Regions from separate parts of the Ruegeria sp. BG7 genome, predicted to be linked through region 1. Evidence: riboswitches for the same ligand, from Rfam matches in the RefSeq annotation. Region 1 holds a riboswitch; each other region holds the start of a gene.

Region 1 (4,149 bases):
AGATATGCCAGACCAACTCCCTGCCATCTCGGCATTGTATCTTGGGGGTATAAGCTTGGCGTGTGAGCCATGTGCAGATGCCTATGCATCTTTGTTGGCTCAACACGGAAACGACCGCCCTGTCATGTTGGATCCCAACATTCGTCCGGGTTTTATTCAGGATCAAACCCGCTTTCGAACGCGTTTGAACCGCATGATCGCGCAGTCCGATATCGTGAAAGTGTCGGACGAGGATCTGGACTGGATCATTCCCGGTGCGGAACCCGAAGCAGTCAAAGCAGCCTTGCTGTTGCAAGCCGGACCATCAGCGCTGATCGTGACCCGGGGCGGCGATGGCGCAAACGGGTATCTGGCGGATGGATCGCAAGTGACGGTGCCGGTAAAACCGGTGCAGGTCGTGGATACGATCGGTGCGGGCGACACGTTCAATGCAGGTGTGCTCACTGGTCTCAGCCGCGCCGGGCATCTGACAAAACCTGCTGTACGCAACTTAACTGCCAACTCTTTGCGCGCGGCCATGGAACTGGGCGCCGAAGTTGCAGCTGTAACCGTATCTCGAGCTGGGGCGGAACCGCCTTGGGACCATGAGCTATAATTCTTGGAAAAAACAATGAAACGATCTGACATAAATCGCATCAAATCCGAAGCGCAGGCGTTCATCCAGTCCTTTGGCGGTGTACTGCCGCCTTTTGCAGACTGGTCACCCGAACAGATGCGCAGCCCAGTGGCGCAAACGATCCGCAGCCGCGGGTTGGGGTGGGACATCACCGACTACGCTCAGGGCCGGTTTGATGAACTGGGCCTGTTTCTTTTCACGCTGCGCAACGGCGAAGTGAATGATTTGCAGTCTGGGCGCGGGATGCTTTACGCAGAAAAATTGCTGATTTCGAAAGACAAACAACTGTCTCCGATGCATCGCCACATCATCAAGGCAGAGGACATCATCAACCGTGGCGGCGGCGATCTGGTGATGGAGATTTATGCATCGGACCCAGAAGGTGGCATCGACCGGCATACGCCTGTCACAGTGCCCAGCGATGCCTGCCCTGTTACGTTGCAACCAGGTGAGCATCTACGCCTGAAACCAGGGCAAAGCGTAACCCTGATGCCCGGAGTTTGGCACGCGTTCTGGGCCGAGCACGGTGATTGCCTTATCGGCGAGGTTTCGACTGTGAATGATGATCGAACGGATAATGTGTTCGAAGATCCGATCCCTCGATTTTCAAAGATTGAGGAAGATGCCGCGCCAGATTTCCTATTGGTTTCCGACTACTGACGTAGACCGGGTTGACAATAACCGACAGACAACTGGGCTGAGCCCAAGTGATTTCGTCAAACGCCACTCATTCTCTTGCTTGACAAGTCCAGCACCACGAGACTAGCTGAGCGGGATGGTTCCGTAAGGGATGAAAATGGGAATACGGTGCGGCACAGTTTTTTTGCCAAGTCCGTGACTGCCCCCGCAACTGTAAGCGGAGAGCGACGCCATTACGCCACTGACCCCGAAAGGGTTGGGAAGGTGGGCCGAGCCTTGACCCGCAAGTCAGGAGACCTGCCATCCGATGTTCAACCAACCCGGGGCGGGGCGTCCTGGAAGGAGGCTTTGATGGCACGTTTTTCGCGTGTTTACATTGGTAGCACCTTCTGTCCGCGCTTGGTTTCAAGCGGAGCGGACAGTGTTAAAGGTGACTGACAGAAATAAGCTCTTCTTCAATACCTACTGCGCTGAGGCATCCCGCGGTGCCGTTAATTCAATGCCACGTTACGTTATAACATTGCATATCAATCCAACCCGCAGTAAGCGCTACATGCAATGACGAAAATCGCTGATCATTTCATTCTTGTGTGTGCGACCTGCACAGGTGCCATGTCCACCGATCAAGTGACTGGCGCACTGGCGCAAACATTGCCCGAAGGATTTGCAATTCGAACAGTTGATTGCATGGCAGGTTGTTCCCGACCAACCACCATTGGCCTTCAGGCACCGGGCAAGGCGCAGTATCTGTTTGGAGACATCGACACGGAATTGGATCTGGACGCAGTGGTGGAATTCGCCGGACAATACCGCCTTAGTTCCGATGGCTGGACAAGTGCAACCGAACGCCCGCCCGCGTTATTCACCAAGACCTTGTCCCGAATACCCGCCCTGCCAACCGAGAGGGTGTCATGAGTTTTCTGTCGGTCGAGGGTCTCGAATATTACGCTTTGAACGGCGATGTCCTTTTGCAGGACGTGTCCTTCGGCTTGGAGGAGGGCTCGATTCTGGCAATTGCGGGTCCGAATGGCGCGGGAAAAACAACACTGCTCAAGTTGCTTTGCGGAATAGAACGTATTGCACTGGGTGATGTGCTTATAAGAGGCAAAAGCTTGCGCACCTTGTCCGCGCATGAGCGTGCCCGAACCATCGCGGTCGTAGGCCAGCAAGAAATGCCAGACGGTCGGTTGCGTTTGCGAGACTATGTTGCGCTTGGGCAAATCCCGATTCAGGCGGATAAATCGGCAACCGAGCACAAGGTAGATCTTGATCGAGTTCTGGAAACAACCGGATTGTCTCATCTTTCCCGCAAGCCGATGAGCCAGCTATCGGGTGGCGAGCGACAGCGCGCTCACATCGCGCGCGCTTTGGCACAAAACCCATCCCTGTTGTTTCTGGACGAACCGACCAATCACCTGGATCCAGACGCCAAGGGGCACATGTTGTCCTTGGTGGCCGAGCTGGGCGTCACGGTGGTCATGATCGTCCATGATCTGGTCATGATCCCGGAATTCGCCACGCATGTGGCCTTGATGAAATCCACACGCCTGACGGGTTATGGGCCCGTCAGCGACGTGCTGACCTCAGAACGTGTTCGCGACACCTTTGGTGTGGATTATCTGTGCTTTCAGCATGAGGGCCGCATAATCCCAGCGCTGGATATTCGAAAACGAAAACTGTCATCATAACAGGAGCTTACAATGATGCAGAAACTTTGGCCTGTGGCTCTGTTCACTGGCCTGGCAAGCGGCGCGGTCGCAGAAGCCATCACAGTGGACAATTGCGGCGAACCGCTGGTTTTTGAAACCGCGCCCGAACGGATCGTTGTCCACGACATGAACATGACCGACATGGCGTTCGCATTGGGCCTGCAAGACAAGATCGTGGGCCTGACCGGCATCACGGGCTGGTACAAGACGAGCCCTGATTTTGATGCACAGCGCGGTGATATCCCAGAGCTTGCACCAAAATACCCTACTGTTGAGAACCTCATCGCAGTAGAACCCGACATGTTCTTTGCAGGGTGGTATTACGGTATGCAGCCGGGTGGCGAGGTTACTCCGGACACCCTTTCGCCCTTTGGCATCAAGACCATGGTTCTGACCGAAAGCTGCGTACATCTGAGCAAGGATCGCCCAGAGGCCAGTATGGACCTGCTGTTTGGCGACGTTCTGCGTTTGGGTCAGGTCATGGGCGTCGAAGCCAAGGCGCAAGAGCTTGTCTCGGGCTGGAAAGACCAACTGGCCGCTATCGAAGCCAAAACAGCTGATCTGCCCAAACCACGTGTCTTCCTGTTGGACGGGCCGGCAGATGCGCCGTTTACCGCTGGTAAGTTTGCGATACCGGACGCGATGATCGCCGCAGCAGGCGGAGAGAATGTGACCCATGACATGGACACCAGCTGGGGTCGTACGTCGTGGGAAACCGTGGCTGCTGCAAACCCGGAATTCCTGGTTCTGCTGGACTATCAGACAGGAAACGGTGCAGAAGATACCTTCCAGTTCCTGAAAGATCATCCCGTCATGTCTCAAACCGATGCAGTCAAGAACGAGCGCTGGATCGGCCTGCGCTACGAAGAGCTGACACCCGGCCCGGCAAACATTGAGGCCATCGAAAAGATGGTCAAGGCAATGCACCCGGAGACCAACTGATATGGCCCATTTGGGCCGTTCGATCTTGCTGGGGGCGATCGTTCTGATCGCCCTTTTGCTGCTGTCCATCGTTTATGGAACAACAAATATTCCTGTGCGGGACGTGGTCGCCGCGATTGGTCTAGGAACAGGCCTGATCGATGGCGACATGTCCCCGCTTCACCGGATCGTTTTCGACTTGCGCCTTCCCCGCGCCTTGTTTGCCGCGGTCATCGGGGCAGGATTGGGGGTTGTTGGTGTGGT
Region 2 (4,149 bases), on a different contig from region 1:
GCCAGTCTTTGCCGGGATAGGTCGACAGCACTAACGCTGGGATCTGATCCGCCTTCGGTTTGTCGTTCAGGCGCAGCCAACCTGACACCCGATCGATAATGGCTTCGATCCGTTCGGCCTCGGCCCGGTGGGCAAAGCGGGAGTATTCCAGATGAGGATCGCGTTTACCCGGTTCCTTGAATGAAGCGATGCCCGCCGAAATCCGCCCGTCTACCTCGGGCAAGACAACATGCATGGCAAGGTCGGCAGGTGAGAGACCGCGTTCCGCCTCAGCCCAGGCTTTGCGGCGCGAGGTGGCCAGAGCGACCTGAAACACCGGCACATTGGCGGCATCCAGCGGAGACGTGCCCGACGCGCCTTTGCCCGAAAAGGACGTTGCGTTGATGATGGCAGCGGGGGTCAACGCCCCAAGCGTCTCGCGCAACCAATCGGCAGCAGTTGGCGCTTTGAGCGAAGGCGCGAACAGGCCCACTGCCGCAAATCCGCGCGCACGCAAACTGCGGATCAGAGCTGCGACTGGGGCAGTGTCGGCCGACGTCAGATATGCGCGGTAAAACGTGACGACGATACGTTTTGCGTCGCCTTCGAACGCGGTATCCGTTGGGATTACACCACGATCCGGGCACCATGCGCCGCATTCAGGCAGAGTCTTTGCGCCCATCACCGGCCCGGCATAAAGCCCTGCTGCCAAGGCCATCTGGGCCAATGCGGCTTGCGCTGCGACCTCTCCACCTGTGTCGCACAGATGGGCCAGACGGCGCAGCGTTGAAACGGGCAGGGTGGAATAGTCATCCAGCCGCGTATCTTCGCGCCCATCCGCGGGCAGAACGGCAAGCGCGATACCCTTGGCCTGCGCCAGCGCCAGAACCTGTTGCAAGCCGTAGGACCAGTAAGGCACGCCGCCAATCAGGCGGATCAGAATGCCCTTGGCGCCGTCCAACGTCTGCTCGACATAAGTGTCGACGGACAGAGGGTGTTTGAGGGCGGTCAAATTGGCCAGTCGAAGCGTTGGCATTCGACCCTCGGTTCCGCCGCCACGATGCCAGCCCGCCGCGAAAGCGCCGAGGTCGCTGTCCGAGAAGGACAAAACAACCAGATCCGCCGGGCTTTGGCCCAGATCGGTTGGGGTCTCGGTTTCCTCGAGCCCGTGGCTTTCGCGGAAGACGACGTGCATGGTTTACTCGGCAGCCTCGGTGACGCCCGCGAGGATCGCGTGGATTTCGGCCTCTTTGATGTCGTCATGCTCGGCGATAACGACCAGACGCGAACGGCGCTCTTCGCCTGGTTCCCATGGGCGGTCATATTGATGACGGACGCGCGCGCCCACGGCCTGAACCAGCAGGCGCATGGGTTTGCCCTTTACTGCCGCATAACCTTTGACCCGCAGGATGTTCAGCTCGGTCGCCAGACGTTCGATCTTGGCGACCAGATCGGCTGGATCGGTTTGTTCCGGCAACTCGACGATGATGCTTTCGAAGTCGTCATGTTCGTGATCGTGGTGACCGTCGTGATGCGACGGACGCGCATCCATGTCGTCCTCGGCTGCAGCTTCCAGTCCCAGTACAACGCGGACATCCACGACGCCCTCGGCGACTTCGACAACAGGCAGGGGGCGAGGGGCTTCGGCGGCGATCACTTCTTTGGCCTTGGCCACACCTTCGGGCCCTGCAAGATCAGGCTTGGTCAACAGGATGATGTCGGCGCAAGAGATCTGATCCTCAAACACCTCGGACAGGGGCGTTTCGTGATCGATCGAGTCGTCGGCGAGGCGCTGGGCATCGACAGCTTCGACATTCGGGGCAAAGCGACCGGCGGCGACGGCCTCGGCATCGGCCAGAGCGATCACGCCATCGACAGTGATCTTTGAGCGGATATCCGGCCAGTCGAACGCTTTCAGCAGCGGCTTGGGCAGGGCGAGGCCAGAGGTTTCGATCAGGATATGCTCGGGGCGCGGTTCCAGCGCCATCAGCGCCTCGATGGTCGGGATGAAGTCATCCGCGACGGTGCAGCAGATGCAGCCGTTTGCCAGCTCCATGATGTTTTCCGCAGGGCAATCCGGGATGGCGCAGGATTTCAGGATATCGCCATCCACGCCCACATCGCCAAACTCGTTGACGACAACAGCCAGACGTTTGCCCTGCGGGTTCTGCATCAGGTGTTTGACCAGCGTGGTTTTGCCCGAGCCCAGAAAGCCGGTGATCACGGTGACGGGAAGTTTTTCGAGATTCGACATGTCAGGCTCCAATCGGGGGAATGCGCGAAGCGCAGTTTTTGCGGAAATGTTCAGGGCGCTCGCGCCATTTCACCAGGCCATCTTCGGTGGCCAGATACTTGGTTGCGCCGTCGACGATTACATCGACATGGTCCACTTCGTTCAGGTTTTCGTAAACGAAGGTCCAGCGATCGGGGCCACCGCGCAGCACGATAGAACAGCCCTGATCGCAGTTCGAAAGGCATTCGACAGGTTTCAGGGTGATGCCTTCAGGCAGTTCGGCTTGTTCCAATGCCTGGTGCAGCAAAGTGCCGGGGCGTTGCGCATCGTCTTCGATGGGCAGCCCGCGGCGGCAGGTCGTGCAGACCAGCAGTTCGACCGGTGTGGTCTCAGTCATGTCTCTCATCCCCCCAAATCCTCTTCGCGGGGGACGGGGTTTCAAGCGGGCCACGTGTTGCAACATGGACCCGATACCGGAACACCCCGCCCGGTTTCAACTTCGGGTGTTGGCAGGTCTCCCGGCTTGCGGATGTCAGAGGCCCGGTACGTCAGGGTCCTCTGTCGGATGTCCCGCCTTCCCGGCCTAGGCCAGTGGCATTGGGCACCCTCTCCGGTCACGGTCGCGGGGGCGGCTGCGTTTGGCGGAAGATCCGTTGACGCATTCCCTTTTCATCGGCTCTTGCCGACACCAACGAATGGGTCATGCGGCACTGCTGGCCCGCTTGTCAAGCGCGTTGCGCGTAACATCAGGAGGCGGGTGTGAAAAGCGACCTGTGGTTGTCGTTGGGCGGCATGAATGGTCAGATAAATCCGTGATCGCATGACAGGTACAAGCCAGCAGGGAGAGGCGACATATGAAAGTAGGATTCATCGGGTTGGGAAACGTTGGCGGCAAGCTTTCGGGATCCTTGCTGCGGAACGGTATTGATCTGACGGTACATGATCTGAACGCGGATCTGGTGGCCGCGTTTGTCGCCCTTGGCGCAAAGGCAGCCGAAGGCCCGGCACAGTTGATGCGCGATTGCGATGCGGTCATCACCTGCTTGCCATCGCCTGCGGCGTCAGATGCGGTCATGCAAAAGATGCTGCCCGAAGTGGGCCCCGGCAAAATCTGGATGGAGATGTCGACAACCGATGAGGCCGAGGTCAAGCGTTTGGGGGCCGAGGTGATCGAACGCGGAGGCGCGGCAGTGGACTGCCCGGTTTCGGGCGGGTGCCATCGGGCGGCCACCGGCAATATCTCGATCTTCGCGGGATGTGACCGTGCGACTTTTGAGCGGATTCTGCCGTTTCTGACCACCATGGGACGGCGTGTTTTGCACACGGGTGAATTGGGCTCTGCCTCGGTTTTGAAGGTGCTGACCAACTATCTGGCCACAGCCAACCTGATCACTTGCGCCGAAGCGCTGGTCACGGCAAAGGCGGCGGGCATGGATCTCAACACGACATATGAGGCGATAAAAATCTCGTCCGGTACGTCCTTTGTGCATGAAACGGAAAGTCAGGTCATACTGAATGGTTCGCGCGACATCTCCTTCACTATGGACTTGGTGAAAAAGGACATTGGTCTGTTTCAAGAGGTAGCGGACCGCGCCGGGGTGCCTCTGGAAATGAATCCGGTCATGATCAAGATTTTTGAAGATGGCATTGCCCGGTATGGCGATCGCGAGCTGTCGCCGAATATCATCAAACGTCTGGAAGAGGCGACTGGTTTGGACATCACAGCCCCCGGTTTCCCGCCGGAGATGGAAGATGATGAACCGGAAGAGCCGGGGTATGAGGTTGTCCCGCAAGGCCGGGGCTCGGCGTAGAGGTTCAAGCTAACCTTTCCAACGAAATGTAATCGGCAATCGGGGTGGGCCAGCCCAGAAATCCGGCCCCGATTGCCGCGCTAGTACATAACGTTGATCATCACCAATGAAACGACAAGGAACAGC
Region 3 (4,149 bases), on a different contig from region 1:
AACCGGGCATCGTGAACGGCGCCAAAATCGCGCTTTCCAGTGTTGCCGCCGCAGGCCGGTTACTTACACGGTGAAGTCTGATCGAAAGAAAAAGCGGAGACCTCAACTGAACGCCGCAAAGAACCAGAAGTTAAAGGGCCAGTGCTTATTGTGGCGCGCCACATTTACTTTTAGCCGTTAGCAATCTGCACCCAACGGTCAGGGTGAATCGGGTCCTGTATTCGAAGGAATAGATACTTTGTTTCCTTCCACGTTTTGATCCTGTTGGTAACATTGTCCAGAACCAAATCGCCTTCACTCGAGCGATAGACTAGAACAGCATGGCCACTGCGATTGGTGTCCAAGACAGTTGCAATTAGTAGCTTCGTAGGATCCAAACCGTTCTGCACAAGTTCAAACTTCTTTTGCAAAGCGAAGTCTTCGCAATCTCCTGATCCATGTGTCGGCAGGGTCCAGTACTCCTTTGTACCATATTGGCTTTGATCCGAAACGGCGCGAATCCTCCGATTGACGCGCATGTTGATCGTTTTAACGATCTGCTTTTCCTGCGCCTCGGACAGTCCAGAACTACGAGTTTTCGCGCACGCCCAAGAGTAATCATTGCATAGTGATTTGGCCCCCGACGGCGCTTCAATCTTTCTATCAAGATCGATGAAGGGAAGCTCAGAGGCTTGCAATGTAGCGGTAGAGACAAAGTAACTGCATATGAAACCGGCTATCGATAGATAAACCGGTATCTTTTCCGAAAACCGTTCCTGAGCTAAAGTGGGTTTTGTCATATCTGCCTTCCCCATGCTCAGTTTTCCAGTGCATCCGCAACTGCCGGACCAAGAGTACTCTATCGCAAGCCTTCATGTTCTGCGGTGCTTTGCAACAGCTTGTCTGTTCTTGGATACAGAGCGGCAAAAACCCGCACGCACGCTGTACTTGCCGCTTTGACCTGCTGAACCCACGTAGTTGTCTTCTCAGCCAGGAATGTCACTCAGGAGTCATCGCCGTCAGGCTGGACGGTCACTTTGGCCTCTACGGGCACACCCTCAACCATCAGAGGGCTGTGGCTGTTGCCATTGAGAGAAACTTTTACCTCAACATTGCCATCGGGGAGCGACGGAAGGTGTAACCAATTGGCATAAAGGCGGCCCAGCTTTTCGCCGTTGATATAAACATGCGCGTGACCTTCGCCTGGAACGTCAGCCGAGGAAGCATTTTCCGGAGCAAAGCGAAAGTTCTGCGGTGTCACACGCAGATTCCAGCCCGCCATAGGATCCTTAATCATCTGGATCGCCACACTGGGGGCGTCGCTGTCGGCAGGTAGATTAGTGGCCGCGGAGTGGTCGTGCGCTGCCATCTCCATGTTGCCGCCATGTTGGGCCGGGTCAGTATGATCATGGCTCTCAAAGGTGCTACCGCTGCTGGCGGCAATCACAAAGCCAGCACCGCCGCCAAAGACAAGTCCGATGGCAAAGAGAGCGAGAGAACGGGACATCTTGTCATCCTCAATAAAGAGCCCCGCCGGTGTAACCAGCGGGGTAGCAATGGAGGAGCGCGATCAGACTGCAGCGCCTGCGCGCTTGCCTTCTGTCTGCCAGAAGTAGCCGGTGAAACTGCCCAAGAGTGCCCAGGCGGCCATGCCGATGCCGAAGGCCCGGGCAGCAAAAGCGCCCCGATCTCGGTCGGAACCGGCCCAGAGAAACTGTCGGGCTCAGGGGCCCCGATAATATGCGGTACCATTAGCAGCACGGCCGCAATCAGGTAGCTTACCAGGTTACCTCCAAAGGCAATCAGCCACATGGCCACGCCGGCTGCGGCAACGGTGACCGTCCACCAGATCTGACGCTCTCCGACATCTGCTGCCGCCACTCCGGGAACTTCTGGAGCCAGCGACAAGCCAGGAGCAAAGTGGAAGGCGACAAAGCCCGCAAGACCCCAAAGCAGGCCGGTGCGGCCGTTGATTTCATGCCCCTGACGTTCGGCTACCGACATCAAAGCCGCCAGGACTAGCGCATAACCAGTGTACGTAAGCGTGGTGAAGATAATGCTGAGACCATCGCGCATCGGCTCGGCGAACATGCCGGGCAGGTCGGGATGCGCAGTTACCGGATCAGCGCCAAAATGTACCAGGTCGCCGCCTTCATAGAGCTCGGCGTGAAGTAGCACGGGCTGCACGAAATACAACTGCAGAAGGGCGGCAATCAGCCCCGCTGCAGCACCAGCGAACAAGCCGCTGGTCAGAATACGACTGAACATTGTCTTAGTGGCAGGGGAAGCCAGTTGCGTGGCGCACATCATGAGCCGCGTCATGCAGGCCAGAAGCCTGAACATGGCCAGTCACGGTAATGATCCCCAGACCCAGAACCACGGCGAATACTGCAGGCAGAAAGGATGCGCCAGCGGCGGATGCCTTGATCGTTTTTGTCGTCATTTTAATCCTCCTCACCGTCACACCCGACGGCATAAGTTGTGTCCATTCTACGGCCGGTCTCCTGACTCGCAGGTCACAGCAGACTTCCCCCTTCCCGGCGCCATTACGCCAGTGGTATTGGAAGGCCGCTCGCCGCTCACAGTCGCGGGGCGGTCAAGGCTTCAGTGCAGTAGTTTAATGCACCGTCCTCATTCCCGTTTCAGTCCCAGTGCGTAAGCACCTTTGGACACCGTAGAAGCCTTTATTCTTCCATAGTGCTGCGTTCCGTCAAGTACGAAAGCGACATCATAGCATTCTGCAGCGGTTAATCTTAAGTAATGGCAGGATTGGTTTAGATTTTAGCCGCTAAGTGCAGGCTAAGTCGAAAAACACAAACTGTAAGCTGAAAACTCCACACCGGAGTTTTGGCCGGCAAGTTGCATGTGGGCTATCTTTTTTGTGCCGGTATACGTGCAATCGCCTTGAAACGTAGCTTACCTAGCTTCCTGGCGTCAGCGAAGTCGCCGTCAGTACTGTCCTCATACATCCGCATGAAAATCATTATGTCCGGAAGATCGACTGCAGTAATCTCTCCGAACAGATAGGCGGTCTTGCCGCTTTGTCGCACCGCCAACGTCTGTGGTCGGCGACAACCGGACATGCAATCTACTTGCTGCAACTCGGCTTGCACCCCCGATGCCTCCAGCGTTGCGGCTAGCTGATTATAAAGGGTGGAATCCGCGTCGCGGCAGGTTCTGCAAAGCGTGAGGGTAGGCAGGCACATGCGTCAGGCTGATCCTTGATCGAGAACTTCCATCTGAGATTTCATATTTGCTGGTCGGTTGTTAGCTCGGTTTCAATACCTGTTTTGACTCTAAATCTGGAAAAGAGTCTATACTCGAGCAACAAGCACACATTAGCCCTAGCCCTCTAAAACTATGCAAATACACCGAGTGCGAGACGGGGATTTGGCAGAGCGAAGAAGCAACCATCAGACGAAGAGATTTCCAAGTTTCTATGTGAGATTGAGCTGAAGCAGGTGGTAGGCGATGAAGTGGAACAGCTCACGCGAAACATCTTTGTTCTTCAATAATCTGAAACAGCATTGCCTCCGGGATCGGCTCGCCATTACACGCCTATTTTCAGGTCCGCGCGCACCGCGCCAAGGTGAATTCTGGGACGCGACAGGTTCTTGTAGCGCGTAACTAGGTTCGTTCTATCGTCATTTACAGTCCAGATCCGGGACATATAGCGGGGTTCGTGCTTGATCGTTACCACGACCGATCATGGGACTGAATGCGTCGCGCCAACTGACGACATTCAAAAGAAAGTTCGCTGATGCGAAACGCCTAGGCATCAAAAACTTTTCTGTCTGCGTCACCAGAACTGAGGATCGCCCAAGCTGCCATCGGTGCTCGCCGCAACCCGCTGTGACGGGTGTTGTGATAACGGCATATCTCCGGGTGCAGCCAGTCTTCGAACTCCTCCAATGTCATCGACGCAGTGCCGGAGCCGTCGCATTTCCCCTTATCCTTGGGGGATGATTGCGTTCTTCCTAAAGTAGATGAACGGCCTCCATGGTCGTCCTAATCAGGCGTTCGATATCGTCGCCGTAATGCGCTCGACCCAGTGGCCTTTACTTGACGGAGATACCCCAATCTGAGCAGGTCAAATGGAAGGTTTCGCTGCGGAAACGCGCCCATTGTCTACGTGTATGGCTTGCGGAATCCCAGCGGTGGGCCAATACA

The links. Region 1 has a riboswitch for cobalamin ahead of ACR3EH_RS20370 (DUF1636 family protein). Riboswitches for the same ligand answer to the same signal wherever they lie in the genome.
Region 2: linked by a shared signal. The riboswitch ahead of ACR3EH_RS16000 (DUF1636 family protein) and the one ahead of ACR3EH_RS20370 (DUF1636 family protein) in region 1 are both predicted to bind cobalamin.
Region 3: linked by a shared signal. The riboswitch ahead of ACR3EH_RS21025 (CbtB domain-containing protein) and the one ahead of ACR3EH_RS20370 (DUF1636 family protein) in region 1 are both predicted to bind cobalamin.

The regions. Positions count from the first base shown of each region.
Region 1 is NZ_JBQFIU010000002.1:562,058-566,206, forward strand. It holds gene ACR3EH_RS20360 (carbohydrate kinase family protein) at 1-595, shown strand, start outside; gene ACR3EH_RS20365 (D-lyxose/D-mannose family sugar isomerase) at 611-1,276, shown strand; cobalamin riboswitch at 1,376-1,574, shown strand; gene ACR3EH_RS20370 (DUF1636 family protein) at 1,814-2,170, shown strand; gene ACR3EH_RS20375 (ABC transporter ATP-binding protein) at 2,167-2,943, shown strand; gene ACR3EH_RS20380 (ABC transporter substrate-binding protein) at 2,956-3,906, shown strand; gene ACR3EH_RS20385 (FecCD family ABC transporter permease) at 3,908-4,149, shown strand, end outside.
Region 2 is NZ_JBQFIU010000001.1:3,237,590-3,241,738, forward strand. It holds gene cobN (cobaltochelatase subunit CobN) at 1-1,174, opposite strand, end outside; gene cobW (cobalamin biosynthesis protein CobW) at 1,178-2,233, opposite strand; gene ACR3EH_RS16000 (DUF1636 family protein) at 2,235-2,609, opposite strand; cobalamin riboswitch at 2,704-2,920, opposite strand; gene ACR3EH_RS16005 (NAD(P)-dependent oxidoreductase) at 3,067-4,023, shown strand; gene ACR3EH_RS16010 (SLC13 family permease) at 4,104-4,149, opposite strand, start outside.
Region 3 is NZ_JBQFIU010000003.1:271-4,419, reverse strand. It holds gene ACR3EH_RS21040 (transglutaminase-like cysteine peptidase) at 171-779, opposite strand; gene ACR3EH_RS21035 (hypothetical protein) at 983-1,486, opposite strand; partial or broken gene ACR3EH_RS21030 (CbtA family protein) at 1,550-2,247, opposite strand; gene ACR3EH_RS21025 (CbtB domain-containing protein) at 2,252-2,422, opposite strand; cobalamin riboswitch at 2,457-2,671, opposite strand; gene ACR3EH_RS21020 (DUF1636 family protein) at 2,850-3,185, opposite strand.